Linked DNA regions of Roseimaritima multifibrata. The protein of the gene in region 1 binds, or shares a complex with, the protein of each later gene. Links are inferred from orthologs where the notes say so. Each region holds a gene or a part of one and is shown on either strand. Other genes may lie near its edges.

What was found. Proteins that work in one complex are often made in the same cells at the same time.
Region 2: pnp (region 1) and rny share a complex: the UniProt entries of both Bacillus subtilis proteins name them as parts of the possible RNA degradosome complex. The link is inferred for Roseimaritima multifibrata from one-to-one orthologs.

The regions. Positions count from the first base shown.
Region 1 is NZ_CP036262.1:1,248,194-1,255,862, forward strand. The notes cover bases 1,409-4,396. They hold pnp (polyribonucleotide nucleotidyltransferase), read right to left. Parts: upstream 4,049-4,396; coding sequence 1,769-4,048; downstream 1,409-1,768. Outside these bases: FF011L_RS04675 (acyl-CoA desaturase), read right to left, coding at 310-1,326; rpsO (30S ribosomal protein S15), read right to left, coding at 4,417-4,686; FF011L_RS04690 (agmatine deiminase family protein), read right to left, coding at 5,013-6,053; FF011L_RS04695 (tRNA (cytidine(34)-2'-O)-methyltransferase), read right to left, coding at 6,050-6,640; FF011L_RS04700 (hypothetical protein), read left to right, coding at 6,741-7,484; FF011L_RS04705 (HD domain-containing protein), read left to right, coding at 7,412-7,669. UniProt on the Bacillus subtilis protein: Involved in mRNA degradation. Catalyzes the phosphorolysis of single-stranded polyribonucleotides processively in the 3'- to 5'-direction. Necessary for competence development in Bacillus subtilis.
Region 2 is NZ_CP036262.1:7,016,052-7,023,676, forward strand. Bases 2,984-5,927 are described here. They hold rny (ribonuclease Y), read right to left. Parts: upstream 5,265-5,927; coding sequence 3,702-5,264; downstream 2,984-3,701. Other genes in these bases: FF011L_RS25355 (TIGR00282 family metallophosphoesterase), read right to left, coding at 2,984-3,705; tilS (tRNA lysidine(34) synthetase TilS), read left to right, coding at 5,497-5,927. Also shown: FF011L_RS25345 (neutral/alkaline non-lysosomal ceramidase N-terminal domain-containing protein), read right to left, coding at 1-1,297; FF011L_RS25350 (GspE/PulE family protein), read right to left, coding at 1,459-2,736; more of FF011L_RS25355, read right to left, coding at 2,911-2,983; more of tilS, read left to right, coding at 5,928-6,525; FF011L_RS25370 (aminotransferase class III-fold pyridoxal phosphate-dependent enzyme), read right to left, coding at 6,659-7,625. UniProt on the Bacillus subtilis protein: Endoribonuclease that initiates mRNA decay. Initiates the decay of all SAM-dependent riboswitches, such as yitJ riboswitch. Involved in processing of the gapA operon mRNA, it cleaves between cggR and gapA.

The DNA.
Region 1 (7,669 bases):
CCAAAAACGCAACTTCAAAACGGACGCAGCGGGTTGGGATTTTGACAGCCTGCGGGCCCGGAGAGTCGGCCTGGTTAAATACCGGACAGAAGCAATACGCAACGTTTCGTGGACCGGCAATGCGTCACCTATTCACTTCACGTCGCGGAGCGAAAGGCGACACTAAAAGACGCGATTCCCAGCAGGGGAATAAGAAGGGGCGTTCAGCTGTGGTTTGAAGCCTCAGCCACGCCTCCGGGAAGGCTGTTAAAGCCTTCCGCTATGCACCGCACGTTTCGTGCGGTCTGATTGAGTGAAAAGTTCAGGCAACTAAGCGATTAGGGCTTCGTCGCGAGCTTTCTTTTCAGCAGCATTTTTGTAGTCGACAACATCCCAGACCAAGCCTAGCTTTTTCAGGGTGCAGATGGCCATCCAGGTAACATCGATTTCCCACCATTTGTGACCATGTTTGGCCATCCGTGGGTAAGCGTGATGGTTGTTGTGCCAGCCTTCGCCGTAAGCGACGATTGCGACCAACCAGTTGTTGCGGCTGTCGTCGGTGGTGGTGTAGTTGCGATAGCCCCACATGTGGCTGAGCGAATTTACCATCCAAGTTGCATGAAGAACAAAAACCAAGCGACAGAATACGCCCCAAACGAGGAATGAGATTGCCATTTCGGTTCCGCCCAACCAATAACCAAGTCCAGTGACCAAAAAGCCGTTCAGGACATGGATCGGTAGGAACAACTTGTCCAGGACCCGCATCCCACGCTCTTTCAACAAATCAGGAACCCAGCGCTGTAGGTATTCTTGGCGGCTTCCGGTGTGGGTATGGAAAGCCAGCCAAAACATGTGGCTCCACATTCCGCCGTCTTGAGGCGAATGTGGGTCTCCATCATGGTCGCTATACGCATGATGCTTGCGGTGGTCGGCGACCCAGTCGAGTGCCGAGCCTTCGCCAGCAAGCGTGCCAATACCGGTGAACAGGTAACGGACCCAGGGGTAACACTTCATGCCCATGTGCGTCAGCAGACGATGGTAACCCAAACAGATTCCTAGACTGCCCGTAATCCAGTGCATGAATACGGTGAATGCCAATGCCTGCCACGTGAAGGTGAACGGGGCTGCAAGGCAGACGATGTGGGCTAGTCCAAGCCAGATCAGCGCGTACCAGCTGACGCGACTCCATTGCTTCCGTTCGGAAGCAGGATTCAGGTCGGTCGCGCTTGAGGCTTTCTTTTCAACGGCGACGCCATTGAGGGAATCTTTCTGCTTCCCAGCCTTGCTTTTCTTCGTACGGCGGGGGGGCTTAGGTTGACTTGGATTCGGTTCCAGAGTGGTGGACATCGTCGTCATTTCCTCTTGTGAATTAAGGCCTTGGGGGGCATTGGTTCCCCGAAAGGGGAGTTTTTGTTCGGTTTAAATTCCTTGGCGACATGCTTGTCGCGGCCGGACAGGGGAAGTTTACCCAGATGTCGGTAGGGACAAGTCACAGACAAGGCCTATCCGTGTAACGGAAGTGTAAAAGTCGTTTTTTTTGATTCCCAGGACGGCATTCGTGGGGGGGTAGGTGTCGGTGAATGTTCTCTAGTTGCCAGAGCCTTCGCAACCGGAAGCGGATGTTTTTGGCGGCTGATTTCAGCGTGCATTGCCTTGCGACTAGGTTCTGGGCGAGCGGTACTGCGAGGCGGGTGCGCGGGGGGGGCGTAACGGGCAAAAGAAACTGCCCAGCGACCGAAGTCGTTGGGCAGTTTTGAAGTTTTCAGATTTTGAAATCCTAACGATAGGATCAGTCGCGTGGGCGGCCACCACCACCACCACCACCGCCACCGCTGCGGCCTGAACCGCTACGGCCACGATCTCCGCCACCGCCGGTACCGCGTCCGCGGTTCCGCTGTGGACGGCGTGGGCGATCTTCGTCGTCTCCACCACGTTCGCCACCTTCGGCTTCAGCTTCGGAGGCCATTTCGTCTTCGATGCCAAGTTCTTCGATCGCCTTGCGGCGGCTCAATTTCACTCGGTCGTGCTCGTCGACATCGATAACCAACACTTTCATCGAATCGCCAACTTGGACGACCTTGTCGATGCTGCTGATGTAGCCACTGGATAGTTCGCTGATGTGGCACAAGCCGTCACGTCCTGGAAGGATTTCGACAAAGGCTCCGAAGTCCTTGATGCTGCTGACGGTGCCGTCGTAGATCTTGCCGATCTGAACGGTTGCCGTGCAAGCTTCAACACTGCGAAGGGCCTCTTGAGCACTTTCAGCGTTGCCGCTGGCGATCAAGACGGTACCGTCGTCATCGACTTCGATAACCGCACCGGTTCGTTCTTGGATGCCGCGGATGTTTTTGCCGCCAGGACCGATCAAAGCGCCGATTTTGTCGGCAGCGATCTTGGTTCGCAACAGGCGAGGCGCTGTGGCGCTGATCTCTTTGCGTGGGCGAGAGATCGTTGTCAACATCTTGCGAAGGATTTCGATCCGAGCTTCGCGGGACTGCTTCAGGGTCGCACGGATGATTTCAAACGAAACACCGGTGACTTTCAGGTCTAACTGAATGCCGGTGATGCCGTTTTGAGTTCCAGCGATTTTGAAGTCCATGTCGCCGAAGTGATCTTCGTCGCCAAGGATGTCGGTCAATAGGCACCAGTTGTCTGGTGAGGATTTGACCAAGCCAACCGAGATACCTGCAACCGGATTGCTGATTGGAACGCCCGAAGCCATCAGGCCGAGGGTTGCACCGCAAACCGAAGCCATCGAGCTGGAGCCATTCGATTCCAGGATGTCGCTGATGACGCGGATGGTGTATGGGAATTCTTCTGCGTCTGGAAGGACAGGAGCGATGCTTCGCTCGGCCAGCATTCCGTGACCGATTTCACGACGTCCTGGTCCTCGGATCGGGCGGCATTCGCCGACCGAGAAGGATGGGAAGTTGTAATCGAGCATGAACTTCTTGCTGATTTCGTCCTGCAGTCCGTCAACGCGTTGTTCGTCTCGCGAGGTTCCCAGTGTGATGGTGACCATCGCTTGGGTTTCGCCACGTTGGAACAATGCCGAACCGTGAACCTTTGGAAGCAGGTCGGTTTCGCAGTAGATGGGGCGAAGCGAGGTGCGATCGCGACCATCGGGGCGAGTTCCAGCGACGATCAGGTCGCAGACGATTTTTTCTTCCAGGTCGTGCCAGACCGATTTGAAGCGGTCGGTGCTGATCGCGCCTTCGGCTTTCGGGTCAGGAATGACGTCGCTCATCGCACGATCGCGAAGGGCGCGGACGGCTTCGGCTCGTTCTTGTTTGCCAGCGGTTTGCTTGACCGAACGGAATTCGTCGTAGTAAGCGTTGTTCAGACGCTCAAATAGGCCGTCGTCTTCAGGAACGGTGTAAGGTTCCTTGGTCGGGTTCACTTTGCGATAGAATTCCTCTTGCATGTCGAGGATTTCTTTGATGACGCCGTGAGCGAACTGAATCGCTTCCATCATCTCTTCTTCAGGCATTTCTTGGGCAAAGCCCTCGATCATCGCGACTTCATCGCGGTTGCCGCTGACGATCATGTCCAGTTCGCTTTCCTCAAGGTCATCGACCGATGGGAAAGGAATCAGTTTGCCATCAACTTTGCCGACGCGGACGCTTGCGAGCGGTCCGAGGAATGGCAGGGGGCTGATGTGGCAAGCGGTGGAAGCACCGTTCATTGCCAAAACGTCGCCGTCATTTTGCATGTCGCTGGACATGACGAAGTTCTGGATTTGAACTTCAGCTTTGTAACCGGCTGGCCAAAGAGGGCGGATCGGGCGGTCGATCAGGCGGCTGCTAAGGGTTTCTTTGGTGGTCGGGCGGCCTTCACGTTTCAGGAAGCCACCTGGGAATTTACCGGCTGCTGCGTAGCGTTCGCGGTAGTCACACATCAATGGGAAAAAGTCAATTCCCTGGCGGGCTGGCCCACTGGCAACCGCACTCAATACAACCGTGTCACCGTACTGGACCAGCACCGAGGCGGCCGCTTGCTTGGCCAATTGGCCGGTTTCGAAGGACAGCGTGTGGCGTCCTATCTGCTTTTCAACTCGAATTTTCACTATTTCTTTTCCTTCATACCTACAAATACAAAATATGCACGAGCACCGTTTGCCGTGCAAAACCAACAAAGGGGCGACCGTCAATGGTCGCAACAACTAGGCTCGACCCGTCGGTCAACGGATAGTGTCGCAATGGAGTGCGACGTTCGAGCAAACAACTTCCGGCGGTAGAGAAGCAGGAGTGCGGAGTCCGCTAAATGCGGACTGTCGCTCCTGTCGCGGAACAGCATTCACCGATTAGAGAAAGGGCCGTGGTTTCGACCGCGATTGCGGTCCCAAAATTTCCACGCTGCCCGAATCCTGTGGGCGACCGCTGCGCGGCTCGGGCGGCTAGAGCCGCCGGGGCCCCAGCCAAAGCCACCCACGACAAACTACTTACGGATACCCAAGCGACCGATGATATCCAAATAACGCTGTGGATCTTTGCCACGAACGTAGTCCAACAACCGACGACGACGGCTGACAAGACCCAGCAGGCCGCGGCGTGAGCCGAAGTCTTTGCGGTGGGTCCGCATGTGTTCGGTCAGGCCATTGATCCGTTCGGTCAAAATCGCAATTTGCACTTCAGGGGAACCGGTATCGTCACTCTCGTGACGGAATTCGGTAATCACTTCCTGTTTGCGTTCTTTCGTAATGGTCATATTGTTCTAGATTCTTTTCCAACACTATTAACACGGATTGCACGCCTCCGCAAAATGCGGGGCAAATGACATAAACCACTAGCATGCAAACCGTTACGGCACAGACAGTACGGTAGACGGTGGTTTTTGAACGGTCAGTGTAGCGTCCCTCAGCACTTTTGCAACGGCAAAACGGGCTCCCCACAAGGGAGATTGAAAGGAACGTTTCCCATTCTGACGGAAGGAGAACGCTGCCCGGTTGCGCAACTTATCACGACCCATATCCCAAAACCTCAAAAACCAATCACTCCTCCACTCCTCCACTCCTCCACTCCTTGTCTCCAGCACTACCGCGCCGCCGGTTGCTGCTGGCTGGCACAGTGGAACGCTCCAAGTCCCCAGGCTAAATCGGCCGCGTCGACCGGTAGGACTTCGTAGTTCGGCAGCAAGTTTCGCATGATTCCGAGTGCGACGCGGTCGGTCTCGGGCGTTCGGAACTGCGGGAAGAGGATCCGTTTGTCGCTTAGCATTAGGAAATTGCAGTAGCTTTCAGGGACTCGTTGCCCGTCGATCGTCCGCCTGGGCGGGATTTGGAGGCGATGGATTTCGACCTGAGGCGACGTCTGGCGTCCCCATACGAAGAGTTGCCGGTAGAGTCGCTGCAGCGGTTCGTAGTTGGGGTCCGATTTTTCCTTGCAGGCCGCCACCACGACATTTTGTGGGTCGGTGAAGCGTGCGAGTTGATCGATGTGCCCGTCTGTGTCGTCTCCTTCTAGCCCGACTTCGTCAAGCCAAAGGATTTCTTCGACGCCGAGGAATTGGTGGAGTTCCCGTGCGATATCTTTTTGGCTCCAGCCTGAGTTTCGCGATTCGGTGACCAGGCAGTCCGTTGTCGTCAGGAGACGTCCCTGTCCGTCGCTCTCTAGGGCGCCTCCTTCGGTCGTGAGGCGGCTTGCCAGTCGCGGGATTTTGACTGCGCTGCAGATCGCTTGGGCGGCCGCGGCGTCGAGGCTCCAGGGAGAGTATTTCCCGCCCCAGGCGTTGTAGTTCCAGTCGACTCCGTGGATGGAACCATCGCTTTGTTTTTGGACGAAGGTGGGGCCGTAGTCTCGGACCCAGCAGTCGTTTGTGCCGATTTCAAAGGATGTGATGTTGGAGATGTTGGCAAGCCACTGAGCCGATTCCTCGCGGCACTTGGCTGGCACGAGCAGGCGTACCGGCAGCACTTCCGCGATGTTTCGGATGAATCGCACGAATGCGGGGGGGACTCGCTGGAATCGGCCGGGCCAGGTGTCTCGGCTGTGGGGCCATGCGATCCAGATACATTCCATGGGCTCCCATTCCGCTGGCCAGCGATAAGGGGAGGGCGAGTCGGAGTAGGTGTTCAATTCGTGGGCATCCCGTCGGGAGGAAGGGTGGGGCGGGCGTCGGGGCACTTGGCAAGCAATTGGTATAGTGCGATTCCGGCGGTGACCGCAAGGTTTAGGCTGCGGACCTGGGGGCGGGTCGGCAGGTTTATTGCGTAGGGGCTGGAGAGGTCGAGAATTTCTTCGGGCAGGCCAGCCGATTCACAGCCGAAAATGAACGCGTCGCCTCGTTGCAGGGGGGCGTCCCAAATCGGTCGTTTCGCAAATCGGCTGAAGAACCATTGCCGCTTGGTGGGCAGTTGTTCTTGCAGGGATTGCCAGTTTTCCATTTGGACCCACTCAAGGTATTGCCAGTAATCCATCCCGGCGCGTTTCAGTCGGCTGTGGGTTATTTCGAAGCCGGTCGGGCCTACCAGCCATAATTTTGCCCCGGTGGCAACACAGCTGCGACCGATGTTTCCAGTGTTTTGTGGGATTTCGGGGCGGTAGAGAACAATGTGGGCCGTAGGGTCGCTTGCATCGGCTTGCATCGAAGGGGTCGCGTCTGGGAAACTACCCGGCGACGGTGTTTGCTTTTCCATCTCGGTTTCTCTTTTCAGATTCGTCATGCCGATCCAAGTTACCTGCCCTAGCTGCCTGAGTCGATTCTCTGTAAGCGATAAATTTGCGGGCAAAAAAGGGCCTTGCCCCAAGTGCAAGAAAGAGATCATGGTTCCGTCGAAGACGGACGAGGTCGTCATTCACGCACCCGCAGATGATGCTCCGAAGGATAGCAAGGGGCAGTCGATTCTGAAACCGATCACGCGAAAGGAGACGAAGGTCACCAACCGCGGGATCGCGATCTCTGTTGCCGTCGTTCTCTTTTTGTTGCTTGCGGCAGTCGGCGTGCGGATGGGGGGATTGGGCGAAGGAGGCGGGGCAACGATCGCCGTGATTGTCGTTGGGTTGCTGGTGACTGCCCCGCTTGCTGTCGGGGCGGCCTATTCGTTTGCTCGTGATTCGGAACTTGCGCCGTTTGTCGGCGAAGAGCTGCGGAACCGCGTCTTGATTGTCTCGGCGGTCATGGCTGCGTCGTGGTTGATCTACGCCTATGTGCCGGTGTACGTCATGGGGCTGGGGAGCACTTCAGAGATGTCCTTTTTTGTCGCCGGGGTCATGATTGTGGTCATGCTGGGGATCGGGGCGGTGACCGCCGCCAATGTTCTGGAACTGGAGATGTCCGGGGGGATGGTCGTGGCAGGGACGTATGTGGTTGTTGCCCTGGTGCTGGCGATGGTCGCGGGCATCCCGTTGGCTGGGAAGGCTCCGGCGCGAGGCATGGAGAGGGAGTTGGTCGTTCCTCCGACGGTGCTGTTGTATGATTCTTTGGAATCGCCGCAGTGGGCTGTCCGGTTGGTGCGGGCGGATTCGGTTGCCCGGTCGCCTGCCGCGATCCTGGAGCCGATTCTTTGATCGAGGAACTGCGTGCGCTGGCGGTCCCGCAGCACTGGGTCCGGATCGCTCCGGAGGTCGACGTTCCGCTGACGCCGCGAGTGACTCGGTTGCTTGATAGTCCGCCGCTTCGGAGGTTGGCACGAGTCAGTCAGTTGGGGTTGGTGTCGCAGGTCTATCCCGGTGCCATTCATCATCGCCTGGAG
Region 2 (7,625 bases), 5.8 Mb from region 1 along the record:
GACTGCGATCTTTAATTTCCAGGCCGGTCTCCGCAAACGTTTCAAACGGGACCGCCGCGATTCCTAATTCACCAATCTGAAAAGTTTGCAGCGGGACAGAAACCTGCTTGGGTGATTTCTCCAGAGAAGCAATTCGTCTTGCATAGCTTCGTTCACGTCGATGCCCAGCGGCTTTCTCGCCACGTTCATCCACCCCAGCCAAATAAGCTCGCATCTCTTCGGTTGGTTGGCGAACCTGCAACTCCAACTCCGTTTCCTTAGCCGCCAGTTTCACGTCGGTTCGAAATTCAATCTTCTCATGAGCTTCCGCGACGCGGCTGGCAACCTTGTTGGCAACCTCTTGCATTTTTTCGTAAGCGGCATACTTCGGTGAAGTCTTTGCAGCGAAATGAATGTTATTGACATCGCCACTTGTCCCGTTGGAAAGGATGCCAACAAACCGAGGCGTCTGCTCCTGTGCATTCAGTTTCTTTTCAATCAACTTCCCGAAATACCCAAAGTAGTCTGCGGAAATTTCACCATTGGGAACCCCGCCGACGTAATGCAGCGAATAATTCCCCAAGAGTGCGATCGGGCGTCCAGAAGTGCTTTGCACGGAAAGGAAACTGATCTCGGGATCGACCGGCCCAGCGGGTCGGTCCAACTGAGCACTACCGCGAGGCGGATTCATACGCACCCGATCGATACCACCAAACGGGTTGGTCAATAGCGAAGCATCCTTAACGAACCAACGCCGATTGAAGACCTCCGAAGGTTCATCAATTTTCCCCCAACCGATCTGAGCCGGTTCGAGGTTCCCGAGTGCACGACGAACACCGTCGACAATCCGCTGAACCAAAAACGATTGGTAAGGATTCAATTCTTCCGGCGGTGCTCCAGCGATCCTGCGCGGCCCACGGGCGGTCGTCGCGGAGTGAGTATGCGTTGAAGCGGTCAGGACATGCGAACGTTCGATGCCTGTTTTTTCGGCAATCTGTTTTTTAGCTTCGTCAAAGACCTCACGAGGGATCCCGACATTATCGCAGATGACGAAGACCAGCTTTGTCGGCCCTTCCGCCAACACCAAGCATCGGGCGTGAAGTTCATCGTGGACCTGGGCTGCGGGAACGGGTTCCCAGTTGCCAACAATCATTTCGCCAAGCGGCGGGGTGATATTGCTGGTGGCTGCACCCGCCATCAAAACGCCCGCTTCTTCGGCCGCAGTTGCGCGAGCACAAAACAGCAGACACGCGACCACGGCTCCGCACAGCAAACCGACCTCAAGAGTGCGACGCGTCAAATCGACCAAACGATACATAGTGCAGATCTCAAAGGAAGGCAGGAATGGACCGGTTTCGACAAAACCCGAACCAACAAACAGGAAGGTTAAATAACGCAAACGCGGATAGGTATTGTAGCCCCACGCCCCTCCTGGTTGCCTGTTTTCTCCTTAAAATTTCACACACGCACCACTTAAATCTACCCCTGACGGGCTAAACGCGCCAATTGACCAAGCAGGGGAGACGTCATTGCACTGCTACCATCATCCGCGGTCATCTCGCCACGATAGATTCGCAAAACTGCAGCATCCGCCAAGCTGACCATCCCCGATTCGTGTGCCGCATTCAGGATCGTTGAGGGCGGTTTCTGCTGCTCGATCACATTCCCCAGATCATCATCAACCTTAAGAATCTCTGACAGGCAGGTCAGACCGACAAAGCCATCATTGAAGCAGGCGGGACATCCCTGGCTGGTATACAGCTTGGGCGTCTGATCCCCCAGTCGCTTCGCAACGGCCGCCGAAACAGAAAGCGGTTCAGACACTTCGACTTCTTTTCGGCAATCTTGGCATAGCCGTCGAACCAATCGTTGGCAAACAACCCCGTTCAGGGCCGCCGCGAGGAATGGGGGGCTAACCCCGTAATGCCACATCCGCTCAATCGCATCGACCGCCGTCTTTGCATGAATGGTCGCGAGCACTAACTGCCCGCTGGTTCCCGCTCGCACCGCCGCCGTTGCGGTTTTTGGATCCCGGATTTCACCGATCATGATGACATCGGGGCTGTGCCGCATGACCGTCGACAGCAGGTCGGAAAAGTCAAGATCTTGCTTCAGATTCACCTGAGACTGCATCACTCCATCGATTGCATATTCCACAGGATCTTCGATGGAATGTATTTTTTTAGCACCATTGTGCAAGTGTCGCAGCGAGGCATAAAGCGTACTACTTTTTCCGCTTGCGACCGGGCCCGCGACCAGAATCAGGCCTGCTGCAGCGTCAAGCATCTCCAGCAAAGTCGATTCTTCTTGGGCGTCCATCCCCAGTTGCTGCACGCGTCGAACCGACACTTGCCGATCGAACAACCGAACTGCCAAGTCCATTCCAAACAGCGTAGGGATCGTACTCAACCGCAGATCAACCTCGCGGCCTCGCGGCGTCTTAATCGCTGCCCGCCCTTCGGTTGGTCGCAGCAAGTCTCCTGCATCGCTCCCTCCAACGACTCGCAAATAGCCTTGCAGTCGCCGACCGTAGCTACGTGCCAATCGAGCCACCTGCTCGATCCGCCCCATTCGCCGCACAGAAACGATCATGCTGTTTTCGGCATCGGAAAAAAACAGGTCACTGGCATGTCGCTCGACGGCCCATTCGATCAAATTCCCTGCATAAACATCCGGTGGAGAATGCTCCATTTCGCCTTCGACCGGAATAAAATCAATCGCCTCCGAAGTGTCCTCATTTGGTGATTCTTGATTCATGACTGCCGCGACTTTCCGGTTAGTGGTAACGGTCGAAGATGGAACGTCTATGAAGCGAGCTAGCGATACGGTGCACTCCATCCAGCGTCGAATGACCGGATGGTACGTCCCTTTTTCTTTAAAACGAATCTTAAAGTTCGGTTTGCGAGCGGTCCCCTTTCCGCGAAAACAGCCTTAGGATTCCGCGGCAATTCGATGTTCAAAACGCTCGATGTGAACGCATTTCCCTGTCTCGGTATCGACCTCCATCAGGACACCACACAGCCGCACATCGTCGGTAGCGACATGGTAGTGAACGGGTTCGAAACTAATTGCCGTCTTGAGCACGCGTTCGATATTACGACCAATGATACTCTCATAGGGCCCGCTCATCCCAAGGTCACATTGAAAACCTGTTCCCCCAGGGAAGATCGTTGTATCGGCAGTGGGGACATGGGTATGGGTCCCCAAAACGGCGGAGACACGGCCATCCAGGAAGCGTCCCATCAATTGTTTTTCACTTGTCGCTTCGGCGTGCATGTCAAGAATTCGCACTTTCACATCGTCTGGAATTTCCGCCAGAATGCGTTCCGCTGCGACAAAGGGACAATCGACCGGCCGCGTGTAGACGCGTCCTAACAGCGAGAAAATCGCGACCTGCGTTCCATCGCGAGCGGTGACCACGACCGACGTTTTGCCGGGCGACCCTTCAGGGAAGTTACCCGGTTTGACAATACGGTCGCTTGTGTCCAAACGAGTATAGATCTCCCGCTTGCGGTAGACATGGTCTCCCATAGTGAATGCGTCGACGCCTGCTTTTAACAGGGCGTCGTACTGCCGGATCGTCAGCCCCGAACCATCGGCGGCATTTTCAGCATTGGCGATGACCAAGTCCAGATTGTGTTGGGCGCGGATCGATTTCAAATCGCTCTTCACCGCGGCAACCCCCGGTTTGCCAACGATATCCCCCAGGACCAGAATCCGGATCAATGGGCGACCTCCGTGAAGCGGCTTTCCCGGACAACCGTGACTTTAATTTCCCCCGGAAACGTCAACTGCTGCTCGAACGCTTTGGCGATGTTTCGGCAGATCACGGCCGCTTTCGCGTCGTCGGTTTGCTGTGCACTAACAATCACACGCAATTCACGACCAGCCTGAATTGCAAACGCCTGCTGAACGCCGGCGAACCCGGTTGCGATCGATTCCAGTTCTTCCATCCGTTTGACGTAGCGTTCCAGCGATTCACGGCGAGCCCCAGGGCGACTGGCACTGCAAGCGTCGGCGGTCGCCACCAACATCGTGTAAGGATATTCGGTGATGATTTCGTCATGGTGCCCAAAAGCGGCGTGCACCACTTCAGGTGGCTGATTGTGTCGTTTTAGCAAATCGGCCCCAATCTTTGGGTGCCCCCCTTCCAACTCATGATCCGCCGCCTTGCCAATATCGTGCAGCAATCCACAGTGCCGAGCCAAATCCCCATCCAGCCCGATCATTTCGGCCAGCATGCCCGAGATAAACGCAACCTCGACGCTATGCCGAAGAACGTTCTGGCTATAGCTGGTGCGGAAATGCAGACGCCCCAGCATCTGAACCACCTTGGGCGGCAGCCCAGGAATATTGACCTCTTCGATCGCCTCCTGCCCTTTGGTGACAATAAAGGCATCGATCTCTTTCTGAGTCGCTTCGACGACTTCCTCGATCCGAGAGGGATGTATCCGGCCATCGGCGATCAGTTTATTCAACGACATCCTGCCGATTTCGCGTCGCACGGGATCAAATCCGCTGACGATCACAACGCCCGGCGTATCGTCGATAATGACATCCACTCCGGTCGCTTTTTCAAAGCTGCGGATGTTGCGACCTTCGCGACCAATGATCCGCCCCTTCATATCGTCGGTAGGAATATCGACGGTGCTGGTGGTCGATTCCGCCGTATGGGCCGAAGCGTATCGCTGAAGCGCCGTCAGCAGGATTTCCCTCGCCTTACTATCGGCGATCTCCGTAACACGTCGCTCATGGCGCAGCACGATCGTGCCAACCTCTTGTTCCAATTCCTGCTGCAGGTTTTCCATCAACCGCGAAACCGCTTCCTCACGAGTCAAGCCGCTGACTTCCTGGAGTGCGGCGACCTGCTCTTTCGCTGCCGATTCCAGCTGCAGACGCTGCTTGCCGACGGTTTCCAACTGAGCGGTCAAGCGCTGCTGAGTGTTCTCCAATCCCCTTGCCTGCTTACGAAGACTCTCTTCATGAGCCACCAATTGCTCATGCTTTTGCTGAAGTTTTCGTTTATCGTTGCGAAGGTTTTCGCGAGCTTCAGAGATTTCCTTTTCCGCTTGGGATTTGATCATCATCGCGGCCTCTTTGGCTTCCAAAGCGGCTCGGTCTTTTAGGTTGGCCACTTCACCGCGGGCCAGTGTCAATATGCGTTCGCCTTCGCTTTCTGCGTCGCGTCGTTTGGTCGTTTGAACCCATTTTTGAATTCCCAGCGTCAAAAGGGAACCAAAAACGGTTGCGATCACCGCAGTGATCAGTGTCAGGGGGTCGAGCATCTTGCGATCCTGTTATGTTAAAAGAATCGCCTGGAAACCGGGGCTGGAGTGCTGGAGTAAAATCGGAAAAGAGCTGGCTGCACCCAAAAAAAGAGGCTCGAGACCCGCGGGTGGATAACCTTACCTAACCAAACAAATAATCCCGGTCAGGGCAATTCGGTGATCTTTAAGATAGTAACAGTTGTGATAGCAGGCCGAAACAATGGGGACCGAAAAGCCGTACAGGAACGCCATGCAACGTCTGGAACGGGCTTTAGTGAACAGCTGGGCCCCCTCCGAATGGACGGCAGTTCCTCTGTTAGTCGCTGTTAGCGGAGGCGCTGACAGTGTCGCGTTGCTGATCGCATTGACAAATGTTCACCGGAAGCAGAGCGGCAAGGGTCCGCTAACAGTCGCCCACTACAACCATGCCCTTCGATCCGAAGCATCGGACCAAGACGCCCTTTTTGTACAGCGATTGGCCAACAAACTGGGCTGGCCGTGCGTGTCGACCAAAGGATCTGGCCCCCCCGCAGCCGACGAAGCCTCCCTCCGAAACCTGCGCTACGATTTCCTTGCGTCCCTAGCCCACCAGATAGGTGCCCGCTTTGTGGTCACCGGACATACCCAAGAGGACAACGTGGAAACGGTGCTCCACCACCTGTTCCGCGGCACGGGACCGGCCGGACTGGGGGGGGTACCTCGAACGCGAGACCTGGCGGAAGACGTTCTGCTAATCCGCCCCCTCCTCAATGTCCCCAAATCAAACCTCCGAGAAGCCCTCACCGAAATCGGGCAGGAGTGGCGTGAAGATGCGACCAACCAAGAATCGATCTGGAAACGAAACTGGCTTCGCAATCAGCTGCTCCCCCAGATCGAAACCGAATACCCAGGAGCGAGCGACCGGATCGCGGCCCTTATCGACCAACAACAAACCCTGCTGCTAGGCCTGGAGCAACGGGCCTGCCAGTGGACAGATGCCTACATAACCGCTCAGCAGAATGCGATCGTCATCCAGCGTCCCGGCGATGACGATCGTTTTTCAAGCATGCACGATCACCAAGCGATCCGCATCCATGCACTGCGAGGATTGTGGGACCAACAAGGCTGGCAGCGACAAGCGATGGCCCGGCAACACTGGGAACGGCTGTCGGAGGTTTTGGGACACCAAGCGGCCGAGACCTTTGATTTGCCCGGAGGCGTCCGAGCCTCCGCACGCGAAGGCGGTCCTCTGGAACTGCAACGACCAACGAATTTGGCTTCCCCCTCTCGTCAAGAATAAGCGAGAGGGGGTTGTCGCGACCGTCGCAGGCGACGTGCAGTTTACTGGCGAGGGCGGTGCAGGCCTGCCCACGCTTTGGCGAGCGTAGCGACGAACCGGATGACCATCCGTCGCTACGTTCCAGTCCGTTTCTTTATTCTGCCTCGCCCTTTGCGAGAACTCGATCCAGGATCTGGCAAGCTTGATCGATATGTTCGTTGGTCGCGATCGCCGGCGGCGGGAGGAATCGAATTCGCGTTGGCTGGGCACCGCAGATGAACCCCAACAAACCTTCGGTATAGAGCGTATCCAACAGAGCCTTTGCGGTTTCAAACTGGCCATCCCCTGGCGTGAAGGCGATCATCATCCCCTCACCGAATGGGCCGCTAATCTTGCCTGGATACTTCTTTGCCAACCCTTCCAGAGCAGCGGCAAAATAGCGATGCCGCTGCATATTGGCTCCGTCCTCACCGAAACAGTTGGCCTGCTGCAATTGATCCAGCATGGTCAATCCTGCTGCGATCGAAGCGGACGCACCGGTAAAGGTCTGACTAAGGATCGGCCCTTTCGGTTTAAAAGCCTCGCCGTACAAAGTGGCACAGACCTGCGTGATCTTGCCGACCGTCACAATATCGACCATCGATTCCAATCCGTAATGCTGAAAGGCATACGGTCGGCTAAGTCGCGAGAAAGCTTGCACTTCATCAAAGATGATCGGCACGCCCGCTTCCTTCAGCGGTCGACAAAGGGCCATCAGAAAATCGTGACTTCCCGAATAGTAGCCTCCTTCACCGGCAAACGGTTCGGCCCAAAAAGCCCCGTACCGCCCTGGATGGCGATTCAACAGTCGCTTCAGTTCATCAACGGCCCGCTGCTGACTTCCTACCGGATCGGCCGGATCAAGAAACGGCAGATAGTCGACCTGCAACGCCAGAGGCAGCCCCTGACGGTAATTGGGTCGATCGGTGATCGCCGCCATCGCCAACGACCGTCCGGCAAATGCATTTTCAAATGCGATCACACGATCGGCCGGAGCGGCATGATGCAGCGCAATTTTAAGTGCATTCTCATTGGCCATCGCGCCGCTGGTACTTAGCATGCAGTGATCGAGAGCAGCAGAT